DNA from 2 places in the Bacillus pacificus genome. Region 1 is predicted to be linked to the other one. Evidence: riboswitches for the same ligand, from Rfam matches in the RefSeq annotation. Region 1 holds a riboswitch; the other holds the start of a gene.
The links. Region 1 has a riboswitch for cyclic di-AMP ahead of LMD38_RS22260 (hypothetical protein). Riboswitches for the same ligand answer to the same signal wherever they lie in the genome.

Region 2: another riboswitch for cyclic di-AMP. It lies ahead of LMD38_RS17210 (APC family permease); the one in region 1 lies ahead of LMD38_RS22260 (hypothetical protein).

The regions. Positions count from the first base shown of each region.
Region 1 is NZ_CP086328.1:4,299,690-4,305,476, forward strand. It holds gene kdpB (potassium-transporting ATPase subunit KdpB) at 1-287, opposite strand, end outside; gene kdpA (potassium-transporting ATPase subunit KdpA) at 301-1,968, opposite strand; gene kdpF (K(+)-transporting ATPase subunit F) at 1,988-2,068, opposite strand; gene LMD38_RS22250 (SipW-dependent-type signal peptide-containing protein) at 2,065-2,169, opposite strand; cyclic di-AMP (ydaO/yuaA leader) riboswitch at 2,268-2,413, opposite strand; gene LMD38_RS22255 (hypothetical protein) at 2,675-2,905, opposite strand; gene LMD38_RS22260 (hypothetical protein) at 2,922-3,308, opposite strand; cyclic di-AMP (ydaO/yuaA leader) riboswitch at 3,402-3,549, opposite strand; gene thiD (bifunctional hydroxymethylpyrimidine kinase/phosphomethylpyrimidine kinase) at 3,635-4,456, opposite strand; gene thiF (thiazole biosynthesis adenylyltransferase ThiF) at 4,463-5,482, opposite strand; gene thiG (thiazole synthase) at 5,475-5,787, opposite strand, start outside.
Region 2 is NZ_CP086328.1:3,300,108-3,305,894, forward strand. It holds gene LMD38_RS17210 (APC family permease) at 551-2,377, opposite strand; cyclic di-AMP (ydaO/yuaA leader) riboswitch at 2,522-2,668, opposite strand; gene LMD38_RS28650 (hypothetical protein) at 2,808-2,936, shown strand; one part of gene LMD38_RS17215 (IS3 family transposase) at 3,007-3,953, opposite strand; one part of gene LMD38_RS17215 (IS3 family transposase) at 3,953-4,340, opposite strand; gene panE (2-dehydropantoate 2-reductase) at 4,464-5,408, opposite strand; gene LMD38_RS17225 (hypothetical protein) at 5,584-5,787, shown strand, end outside.

The DNA of each region.
Region 1 (5,787 bases):
AAAACTGTAAATAATAGAATGAGGGAAACTGTTATATTAAACCATCCTGGTACACTACTAGAACGACTTGGAAGAAACGATAAAATGAACGTAATGATAAATCCAATCTCCACAACGAACATAATCGGATTTTTTATCATAACTTTCGGATTCAATTTCGCAAAGGATTGTTTCATCGCATGTTTCACGATATCACGATCCATCGTTTTCGCTTGTCTAACCTCATCTTCTACTGCATGTATGTGTGACTCATTTACTCTTTTTTCTTTTACTACTACCGGTCTCATCATTTACCCTCCATTACTTCAATGTAAGAAATTCTGCAATTGGGCCGAGTACTAACATCGGGAAGAATGTTAATGCACCGACAATTACAATTGTTCCGATGAAAATGCCGCCAAATAAACTATTATCCGTACGGAACGTTCCGACTGTTTCTGGCACAACCGTCTTCTCTTTCAATGAAGCTGCAACAGCTAGCATCGTAATTAAACTAAAATAGCGTCCTAAAAACATAACTAAACCAGTTGTAATATTCCAAAACGGTGTATTATCTGCTAACCCTTCAAATCCAGATCCGTTATTCGCAGCTGATGACGTATACTCATAAACAACTTGTGTTAAACCGTGGAAGCCCGAGTTAGAAATCGCTTCTGTTCCTAAATGTGTAGAAAGAGCCAATGCCGAAAATCCTAAAATAAGCAGTGGATGAAATAGTATCGTTACCGCAATTAATTTCATTTCCTTCCCTTCAATTTTCTTACCTAAAAACTCCGGTGTCCGTCCAACCATCAATCCAGATATAAAAACTGCAATAATCGCATACATAATAATGTTCACAAAGCCTGCTCCAACGCCGCCGTATACTGTGTTTAACATCATATTTACGAGTGGTACTAACCCGCCAATTGGTGTTAACGTATCATGCATCGTATTCACCGCTCCGGTTTCAGCAGCTGTCGTTACTGTTGCGTATAGTGAAGAAAATACTGTTCCGAACCTTACTTCTTTTCCTTCTGAACTTCCTTGTACATGTTCGATACCCATTCCATTTAAAGCTGGATTTCCATGTAATTCAGATGTCGTAATCGTTATAAACCCTAGTAAAAAGACCATGAATAGTGAAACGAAAAGGATGCGACCTTGCTTTTTATTGCCCACCATTCGTCCATACGTAAATGGAAGTGCTGTTGGCAATAACATCATAAGCATCATTTGCAAAATATTACTCATTTGTCCTGGATTTTCGAAAGGATGTGTAGAGTTTGCTCCGAAAAATCCACCGCCGTTATTTCCAAGTTCCTTAATAGAAACGAATGATGCAACTGGCCCGCGTAATATGCTTTGCTTTGCCCCATCAATTGTTTGTGCTGTAACGGCACCGTCTAACGTTTGTGGTACGCCAAGTGCAACAAAGACTAGTGCCGCCATAAATGCGATAGGAAGAAATACTCTCGTTAATGCTCTCGTAAAATCAACGAAAAAGTTACCGAGTTCTTTTCCAGCAAGCCCTCTTATAAATGCCATAACGAGCGCTAAAGTCGTTGCCGGTGCTGCAAACATTAAGAATGTAATTCCGATTAATTGTGATAAATAAGATAAACCATTTTCACCGCTATAATGCTGTAAGTTCGTATCAGCCATAAAACTAATTGCTGTATTAAAAGCGAGCGTAGGCTCCATTCCTTCAATGTGTGCTGGATTTAATGGCAATACTCCTTGTAGTCTGAAAATGAAATATACGACAACAATCATAAATCCATTTAATAAAACTAATGATAATGCGTACTGTTTCCACGTTTGATTATATTCTTTTACACCCGTAATTTTAAAAATAAGTTTTTCAAAAGGCCCGAATACTTTATCCAGCTTTTTACTCCCTTGAAAGGCTTTCTCTAAATAAATTCCCGTTGGCTTTGCCACAAGAATAAACAATAGCATTGTAATAACGACTGCAACCCAGATCATAATGAATGACTCCCCCTAATTAAAACTTTTCCGGATTTAATAATGCATACACTAAGTACACCGTAATTGCTGCAACAATAATTGATAAGGCAATCATCATGATTGCTTCCCTTCTTTCACAACTTTATCTGACCAACTTGCAAGACTTGCCATCGATGCGACTAACACAACAAAAATTCCGATCATTACAACATCTAACATAGCTACCCTCTCACCTTTCTGTAAAAATTTACCATTAAAATATTAAAAAAGAACACTGAGCTCTACTCAGTGTTCAAAAAATGAACAACAAAAAGTAAACCTCCTCTCTAAACGCTTACGAGGTTAGCTGTCGGATTCGGGCCTAAAGAGTAGCCCTACTTTCAAAACTGAAAGATTCACCCCAAGTGACAATGCACAAAATTGGTTCCCCCGCTCCATTTCTGGAACTCAGCGATTTTAGGTTTTTTTGGAAATTTTATGAATGATTTATGAGAGTAAATATACTCCTCTATTTTTCACTTGTAAAGAGCTAAATTACTGAAAATAAGAAAATATCCATCTATTTAAACGCTTACATTGAGTGTTATTAATATTTTTTCATCTGTTTTCTCGTCTTTTCTTTCTTTTTCACATAAATGATCTTTTAAATACGAAATAAAAAGAGCGAATGACATGAAGTGCATAGCTTGTTGCACTTAGCATTCGCTCTTTTTTCATTCACTATTTATTCTCCTCGTAAAAAAGCACGTAAATTTCTCCCGCGAATATAAACTTGTGACAATTCTGCATGTAGCTGCTCATATTCGATAACATCTGTTTTTAAATATAAAGCGTCTTTTGATGGCAATATGATATAGGGCCTTGGAAAAATAGGATCAAGTACGACCAATTCTTGAACTCGCTCTACCGATACCGCCCAACGATTCGCTATATCTCCTAGTAACAACACCTTCATCTTCTTCTCCCCCGCCCTATTCAAAAAATAAAAAAGAAATATTATCACAATTCGTAAACACGACAAATGTAGCTCCAATTGTTTCATAGAGCCTCGCTGGATACCGTTTATTCCTTGTAACAACAGTAATAGGCGCTTGAAAAGAAAAGCGAATGTGTTCTGTAAAGAAGCTAACGATTGGAAGCTCATCCCCTAGTAAAATCACCTTCTTAATACACTCATAAATACTAGTAAAATCCTGCTCCTTACTACAACTATACGTCCAATCAAATCCACAATTCCTCACTTCAGCCGCTATCTCTTCATTTGCTGTAAAAATAATTAACTCATGTTGAAAGGCTACTAAATCTATTAAACTATTTATCTTGCTTTCTTCTCCAACACAAATAAGTGTTAGTTCCATGTACCTCATCCTCCTTAGCATAAAAGAATTCAAACATAGATTGATATTCCCCTATACTAATCAGATCGATGAAGTGATGTATCCATCATGGCACCGTCCTCTCTCAAGACGCTTACGAAGTTAGCTGTCGGATTCGGACTTTGAGAGTAGCCCTACTTTCAAAATTGAAAGATTCACCCCTAGTGACACTGCACAAATTGGTTCCTCCGCTCCATATAATTGGACTCAGCGTATTACAAAAAATATATTCTGGCTGATATATTACTCCTGTATTTGGAAAAAGTAAACAGAAAAAAAGTCAGTTATACAACTGACTTTTTTTCTACTTATACATGTGATTTATTTAATTTATACGCAAAATGATTCGTCGGTCCATGACCACTTCCAATATGCAGCGGCTCTTCAATTGCTATACTAATAAATTGTTTTGCTTCTTGAACTGCCTCTTCAATTGAGTATCCTTTCGCAAGTCCTGCTGTAACCGCTGAAGCAAATGTACAACCGCTTCCATGCGTTTGCTTTGAAGGAATTCGTTCACTTCTAAATTCAATAAACTTTTCTCCATCAAAAAGTAAATCAATTACTTCATTACCTTGATATTCTGCATGTCCGCCCTTCATAAGTACATATTTCGCACCTAATTCATGCAGTACTTTTGCAGCCTCTTTACTATCTTCAACGTTATGGATTTCCAACCCAGTTAACACTTCTGCCTCAGGAACATTCGGCGTTACAACTGTTGCTACTGGTAATAAATATTCTTTTAATGCTTGTACTGCTTCTTGTTGTAATAATGATGCACCGCCTTTAGCAATCATAACAGGATCTAGTACAATATTATTCCAGCCAAATTTATTAATATGTTCTGCTACAATTTGAATAATTTCGCTGCTAAATAACATTCCTAATTTCACAGCATCTGGTGTTAAATCCGTACCAATTGAATTCAACTGTTCCGTAATACCTTCTAATGGAACTGGATATACCCCTTGAACGCCAAGCGTATTTTGAGCAGTAATTGCCGTAATAGCCGTCATCCCATACACACCAAGCTCTTGGAATGTTTTTAAATCTGCTTGAATGCCGGCACCGCCGCCACTATCAGATCCTGCAATTGTTAAAGCTTTATTTACTTTCATCCCACTCATCCTTTTCTATCCAAAATAGCGATGATAAATCGTCTTTGCTTCGCTTATATCTTTCGTTCCATGTACAAGTACACGACCATCTTTAAAAGCAACTAATCTCTTTTCTTCCACAGAAAATGATAATAAATATGGATTTACATTTAAATCATGCACACGATCATTCAGCAGCTCTTTATATCGTTCAAAATCTATTTCCTCTTTATGAGGTGGTCTAATTTGAACTGTATTTCTCCCGCATAACACTGCTGTTTTCAATGTATTATCTTTATTTAAATACGGATACAAGGCATTCTCTCCGCACGAAGGACAATTGTGCTTACGAAGCTTTTGCACATTCATACATGAATATTCATTCTTCCATACATCAAACGATACAAGTCCATCTCGAAGCGATTCGTAATCTTCTACTAACAGTTTAAGAGCTTCCGTTACTTGATGAGAAACGACGAGAGATACAGCAGGTGATATAATCCCCGCTGTATCACATGTCGCCCCGCCAAGCGGAATCGATTGTAATAAACAAGATAAACATGGCGTTTTACTAGGAAGAATTGTGTAAGAAAGGCCGTAACTCCCTACACATGCTCCGTAAATCCATGGAATAGAATATTTTTGCGCTATATCATTCACAATGAAACGCGTTTCGAAATTATCAGTTGCATCAATCATTACATTAACGTTTGTAACAAGCTCTTCTAATTCCTCAGCTGTTACATCTTGAACGAGCGCTTCTACTCTTACTTCACTATTAATCTCTTCTAGACGCTTCTTCGCTGCTACAGCTTTCGGAAGATTATTTTTCACATCACTCTCTGCATACAATTGCTGCCTTTGTAAATTACTCCAATCGACATAATCTCGATCAACAATCGTTACTGTACCAACACCAGCTCTTACAAACATTTCTGCATTTGCACTACCTAATGCACCTGCGCCGATAATAAGCACATGCTTTTCCCTTATCTTTTGCTGTCCTTCTTCTCCAATTGGAGAAAATAGTTCTTGGCGAGAATATCGATTATTCAACTACGCTCATTCCTTCTAAAGGACTACTTGCCGTTGCACAACGCTTACGTGCAATACGACCTGCTTCAAATCCTAAACGGCCTGCCTCAATACTTAATTTCATTGCTTGTGCCATTTTAATAGGATCTTTTGCTCCTGATACAGCTGTGTTTAATAACACGCCATCTGCTCCTAATTCCATCGCAAATGCCGCATCAGCCGGGCTACCGATACCAGCATCAACGATAACTGGTACTGTCGCTTGTTCAATAATGAAGCTCAAATTCAATGGATTTACAATACCAAGTCCTGATCCAATTGGAGAT
Region 2 (5,787 bases), 1.0 Mb from region 1:
CTATTTTCTTACCCATAATTTGAGATGGTTAAAATAGAGAACGTTCTCACCGCAATCCATGTATGAACCACCTCTCTCGTATTGCTACAGTACTTACTTATCGTCACAAAACATTTTATTATTTTTTCATATGTGATTAGTATGAATAACATTGTATAAAATTTCTATTTTATAGCAATTTCCACATTCACACAGTGAATATATTACATAAAAATATTATTCATCTTAAACTAAATAACGTACGTAAATATGAAATTCCGTTTTGTTTTTATATAAGTTTTATACTGTAAGGTCATTTAAACACAGCTATTTATATAACGTAAAGAAGTATTTTTATTCCCTTTATTTTCAAGCCTTCATGTCTTTATTTCAAAATATAATCCACTTCACTTTTTCAATTAAAATATCCATATATCACAACAAAAATCTCTACTTTCTCCAAGACGAAAAAATTATATTAATATACTTTTATAACCCATATGCAATTATGCATAGCGTATACACAAAAAGGATAGCTTCACTTACGTAAAGCTATCCTTAAAAAACCTTCTTACTTTTTCAAATGATATGGAACTGTCGTAATAACAACATTTCTTTTATAAAGTAAATACGCACGAATAAGTAAACTAGATTGATTATGAAGAATGTTATGCCAACCTTTTTTCGGAATGAACTGTGGTATAACGACAGTAACTCGGTAATTTGATTCACTCGCTTTATATTGTACTGTATCAATAAACTTTGTTAGCGGTTGAATAATACTTCTATAATGAGAATGTAATGTAACAAGCCTTACTTCAGGTTGCCACTTCTTCCATTTCTCTTCAAATTTCTTTTCCTCTTCTCTGTCAAAAGCAACATATACAGCGATAACTTGATCTGCAGAAAGAGACTTCGCATAGTTTAATGAATTTTCTACTACATGCGTCATACCAGCTACTGGAACGACAATTACATTTCCTTCAATCGGTACAATCCGTTCACAAGTTTTTAAACTTAGTTGGTCACCTACTGCATCATAATGCTTCTTAATTCGGTGGAACAAGAAGATAATAACAGGTAAGAAAATAAGGATTGACCAAACTTGTGCGAACTTAGTTAAAAAGAACATACTCATTACGATAAAACTAATGACTGCACCAATTAAATTGACCGTTAATCTCAAAGCCCATCCTTCAGGTTTTTCACGAAGCCATTTTAATACCATACCCGTTTGAGAAAGTGTAAATGGAATAAATACACCTACTGCGTATAATGGAATTAAATGCTCTGTTTGCCCTTGGAAAGCTACAATTAAAATAATCGATGCAATTCCAAGTATAATAATTCCGTTTGAGTAACCTAGGCGGTCTCCTCTAATCGTAAACATTCTCGGTATAAACTTATCTTTTGCAAGGTTTACTGCTAATAACGGAAACGCAGAATATCCTGTGTTAGCAGCAAGGATTAATATTAAAGCTGTTGTACCTTGTATAAAATAGTACATGAAATTACGTCCAAATGTTTGTTCAGCAATTTGTGAAACAACTGTTACTTCTTTACTTGGGGAAATTCCGTAATAATAAGCTAAGAACACAATTCCTGAAAATAAAACTGCAAGTAATGCACCCATTGCAAGTAATGTTTTCGCTGCATTGTTAGGTGCAGGATCTTTAAAGTTTGGAATTGCGTTTGAAATTGCTTCAACACCTGTTAAAGCAGAACTTCCTGATGCAAATGCTCGTAACAGTAAAAACAAACTAATCCCTGCAACTGGTGTTCCAATCGGCGTGTGTAAATTCGGTGACACGTGACCAGTTAAAATATTATATATCCCTACACCAATTAATATAAATAATGCTAAAACGAATAAATAAACAGGATATGCTAAAACGGAAGCTGATTCCGTTACCCCTCTTAAATTTAAGATGGTAATAAATATAACAAATATAATCGCAATGATTACATTATGTGCATGTAAACTAGGAAAAGCAGATGTTAGCGCATCTGTACCTGCAGACACACTTACTGCAACAGTTAAAATATAATCGACTAATAAAGATCCTCCAGCAATTAAGCCCGAATTCATCCCTAAATTTTCTTTTGATACAACATACGCCCCTCCGCCATGCGGATAAGCAAAAATAATTTGACGATAAGATAAAATAAGGGCTGTCAATAATACTAATACCCCAATGGCTATCGGAATAGAATACCAATAAGCGATTGCTCCAACACCTGCTAGTGCAATTAATATTTGCTCTGGACCGTAAGCAACTGATGACAATGCGTCAGAAGAAAGAATGGCTAACGCCTTCGTTTTATTAAGCTTTTGTTCTCCAAGCTCCGTTGATTTTAACGGTCTTCCAATTAAAAATCTTTTAATAGATGAAACCACTGCTGTCCACTCTCCAATAATTTTGTACGAACTTTTCTGCTAGTTATAGCGGATAAACGATTTCTTCAGAAAACAAAAAATGTCTACAAGCCATAACGAAATAGACTTGTAGACATTATATTTTTTGTCGCACAAGCTCCACCTTCCTTCTCAATATAACGCTTACGAGGTTAGCTGTCGGATTCGGGCCTATGAGTAGCCCTACCTTTTTCAAGGATTCACCCCATTGGATTAAGAACTAATCCATAAGAACGGGTCCCCCGCACCATGCGGTTTCAGCGATTTAGAAAATTGAAACTGTGGATTATAATACTCCTTTATTTTCAAAATGTAAACAAAAATTTTTAAAAAGAAAAAATTAAAATGATTGCGCATAATCCGCCGGTAAATATACATAATGAATACTAAAAAATCAATAAAGGAGACCTATATGTCTAAAGAAAAGAAGCCTATTTTTTCCGATTCCTATTTAGATGCATTAGCAAATGAAATTAATCAATTATACGGTAAACGTGAACAGGAAATAAATTTGACAGATAGAACAAAAAGAAATAAATGATTTGTCATAAAAAAAGAAAGCAATACACTTATATAATCTGTACCCTTTGTAAAGGACATTTTAAAAAAAGTTAGGCGGCATCAAGAAGATGGTTTCTGTATTCGACAGGAGTCATCTTCTTTAAATTCCACTGATATCTGTGCTGATTATAGTATTTCATATAGTCTTTAATTTCTTGTTTTAACTGTGTGAAAGATGTACAAGTTTTGATGTGTGCTTCATCTTTAAAGTGCCCGAAAAAAGATTCTTGTGGGGCATTATCCCAACAGTTTCCTCGCCTTGACATAGATTGTCCCAGCTTTAATTTTTTGACTAATTTTTGATAGGTAGGACTTGTGTAATGAGCACCTTGATCAGAATGAATATAGGCATCTTGCGTTAATCGTACCTTCTTATTCTTCTTTAGTTTGTGCAGCGTCGTCGTTGCGATATCTAAGGTAAGTCGTTCTGAAACATGATACGCCAAAACTTCATTCGTAGACCCGTCTAGAATAGTAGATAAATATCCTTTTTGATTCTTACCATAAAACAGGTATGTGATATCTGTAAGAAGTACCTTTCCCGGTACACCTTGCCTAAATTCGCGTTTTAATCGATTGGGTACCACGAAGTGTTCTTTCGTCGCTTTCAACATTTTTTTATAGGGATTTTCTCTACGAATAGGACAGATTATCCCATATTTTTTCATGATTCTACGGATGCGTTTCAAATTGTAGACAACTTGAAATTGACCCGCCAATGTCATTTTGATCTGACGAGCCCCCTTTTTTCGGTTTTTAAATCGAAATGCCTTTAATATAATCTCTTTCACTATTTCATCTTGATGTATTCTTTTCTCTCGCCGACTTTGAGAAATGGCTAAAAAATAATTATAGTATCCAGAACGTGAAACGCCTGCGACCTGACACAAATATCTCACCATATTTTTCAGGCGGTATTTTTCAATGATAGAACGAATTAATAGGTACTTTTGACTAGCGTGTAACGTTATTTCTTTCCCATCCTCCCTTCCATAAATTTGATCTTTTTTAACAGTTCATTTTCAGCTTTTAATAAGTTTCGTTCCGCTTCCAAACGTGCATATTTCTCCTCTAATGTAAGTTCTCTTTCTGACTTTCTTCCTGAGTTTTCCTTACGTGTGTCTCTTAAGCCCCATACACCGTTTTGCTTATAGGACGTACGCCATCTATTTCCTGATGACACAATACGTTGTAGACCGATGATATCTATATCAAAACCACATTCTTCAAAAATAATACGAGGTGGTTTACCCTGTTCATTTTCCTTAATAAAAATACGCTTGAATTCATCGGTATAGGTAATTCCTTTTTGGCTTACCGATTTTACGTATCGATTTTTTGATAATATTTGAATTTCCTTTTCTGTAAGCAATTTTTTCGTCATTTTGAAATTTCTCCGATTCTCATTTTTCTCTCATTATACAAGAAATACCCTATAGAATAGACTTTTTTTAAGTGTCTATTCTATAGGGTACAGTTTATATATATTGCTTTCTTTTTTATTTTTTCATACATCCAATTGTATTGCTGATTTGTTAAAGGTCATTTCTTCATACACTTTCAAATTTTGATATACTGCTCCTAATAATGGTGATTCTATAGAAAATTGTTCTGCTACATCTAGTAAGTATCCTTGTAAGTGCTTCGCTTCAATAGACGAACCTTTTTCCATATCACGCTGCATCGATGACTTCATATTATACGAAATTTTATCAATTGTTTTCATATGTTCTTGGACAATATTATCTTTAATTGGCGCTCCTATACATCTCATAATTTGCATACATTCTTCAAATAAGTTTTGGATAAAATCGCGTCCACCTTCGCTTTCACGAATCGGTCCTATCGGTGCCCGCATTAATGTCGTCACACCCGACATTACAGTAATAAATAAATATTTATGCCACATATCTTGCATAATGTTTTCACTTAAAACAAAACTAGATTTCGTACCTGCAAATGCTTTAGAAATATGCTTTATTCTCTCTGAATCTTGAGACTTCATTTCTCCAAACACAAGTCTGTTGGCAGCGCTAGTTTGTACAATTTCTCCTTGATCGTTTAAAGTCGTCTCGATAAAGCATAAACCGCCAATTACTTTTTCCTCACCGAATTCCTTTTGTAATAGTGATACATGAGCGATACCATTTAACAATGGAATAATCACAGTGGTTTCACCTACAAAAGGCTTCACATCTTGAATTGCCTCGTTTAAGTGATACGCTTTTGTTGAAAATAAAATGACATCAAATGGAGCAGTTCGATCTTCTTTCGTTATTAATTTCGGTTGGAAGGAAAAATCCCCGTTAACACTGCGGATTACAAGTCCTCTTTCCTCCAATTGTTTTTTCCTTTTACTGCGAACAAGAAACGTAACCTCTTCTCTCTTTTCTACTAAGCGTCCCCCAAAAAATCCTCCAACGCCGCCAGCTCCTAATACTAAAATCCGCATACAACATCCCCCTTTTCAAAATATCAATTTATAACTTTTAGTATACATAACATTATACATGTCCCCTACTAAATAAGCTGAATTTTCATTCTTAATCAAGTATAAAACAGTGGTTATTTTCAAATAAATTTGGGCATGTTGTTTTTATAGCATATATGGAAAGGAAACAATGTAAATGGAGGCAATACAAACAATTGAAGAAAAAGATGTAACAACAGCTATATTTCAATTTATATTCCCGTTTTCTTTTAAAACTGGGTATGAACAAAATATGTTCCCTTTCTTACAGAAAAATGACTTTCGCCCTTTTCGACTCGATCATCTTGAAAATGAAAATACATACTATGGAAGGTTTCAAGTTTCACATCAAAATATGGAA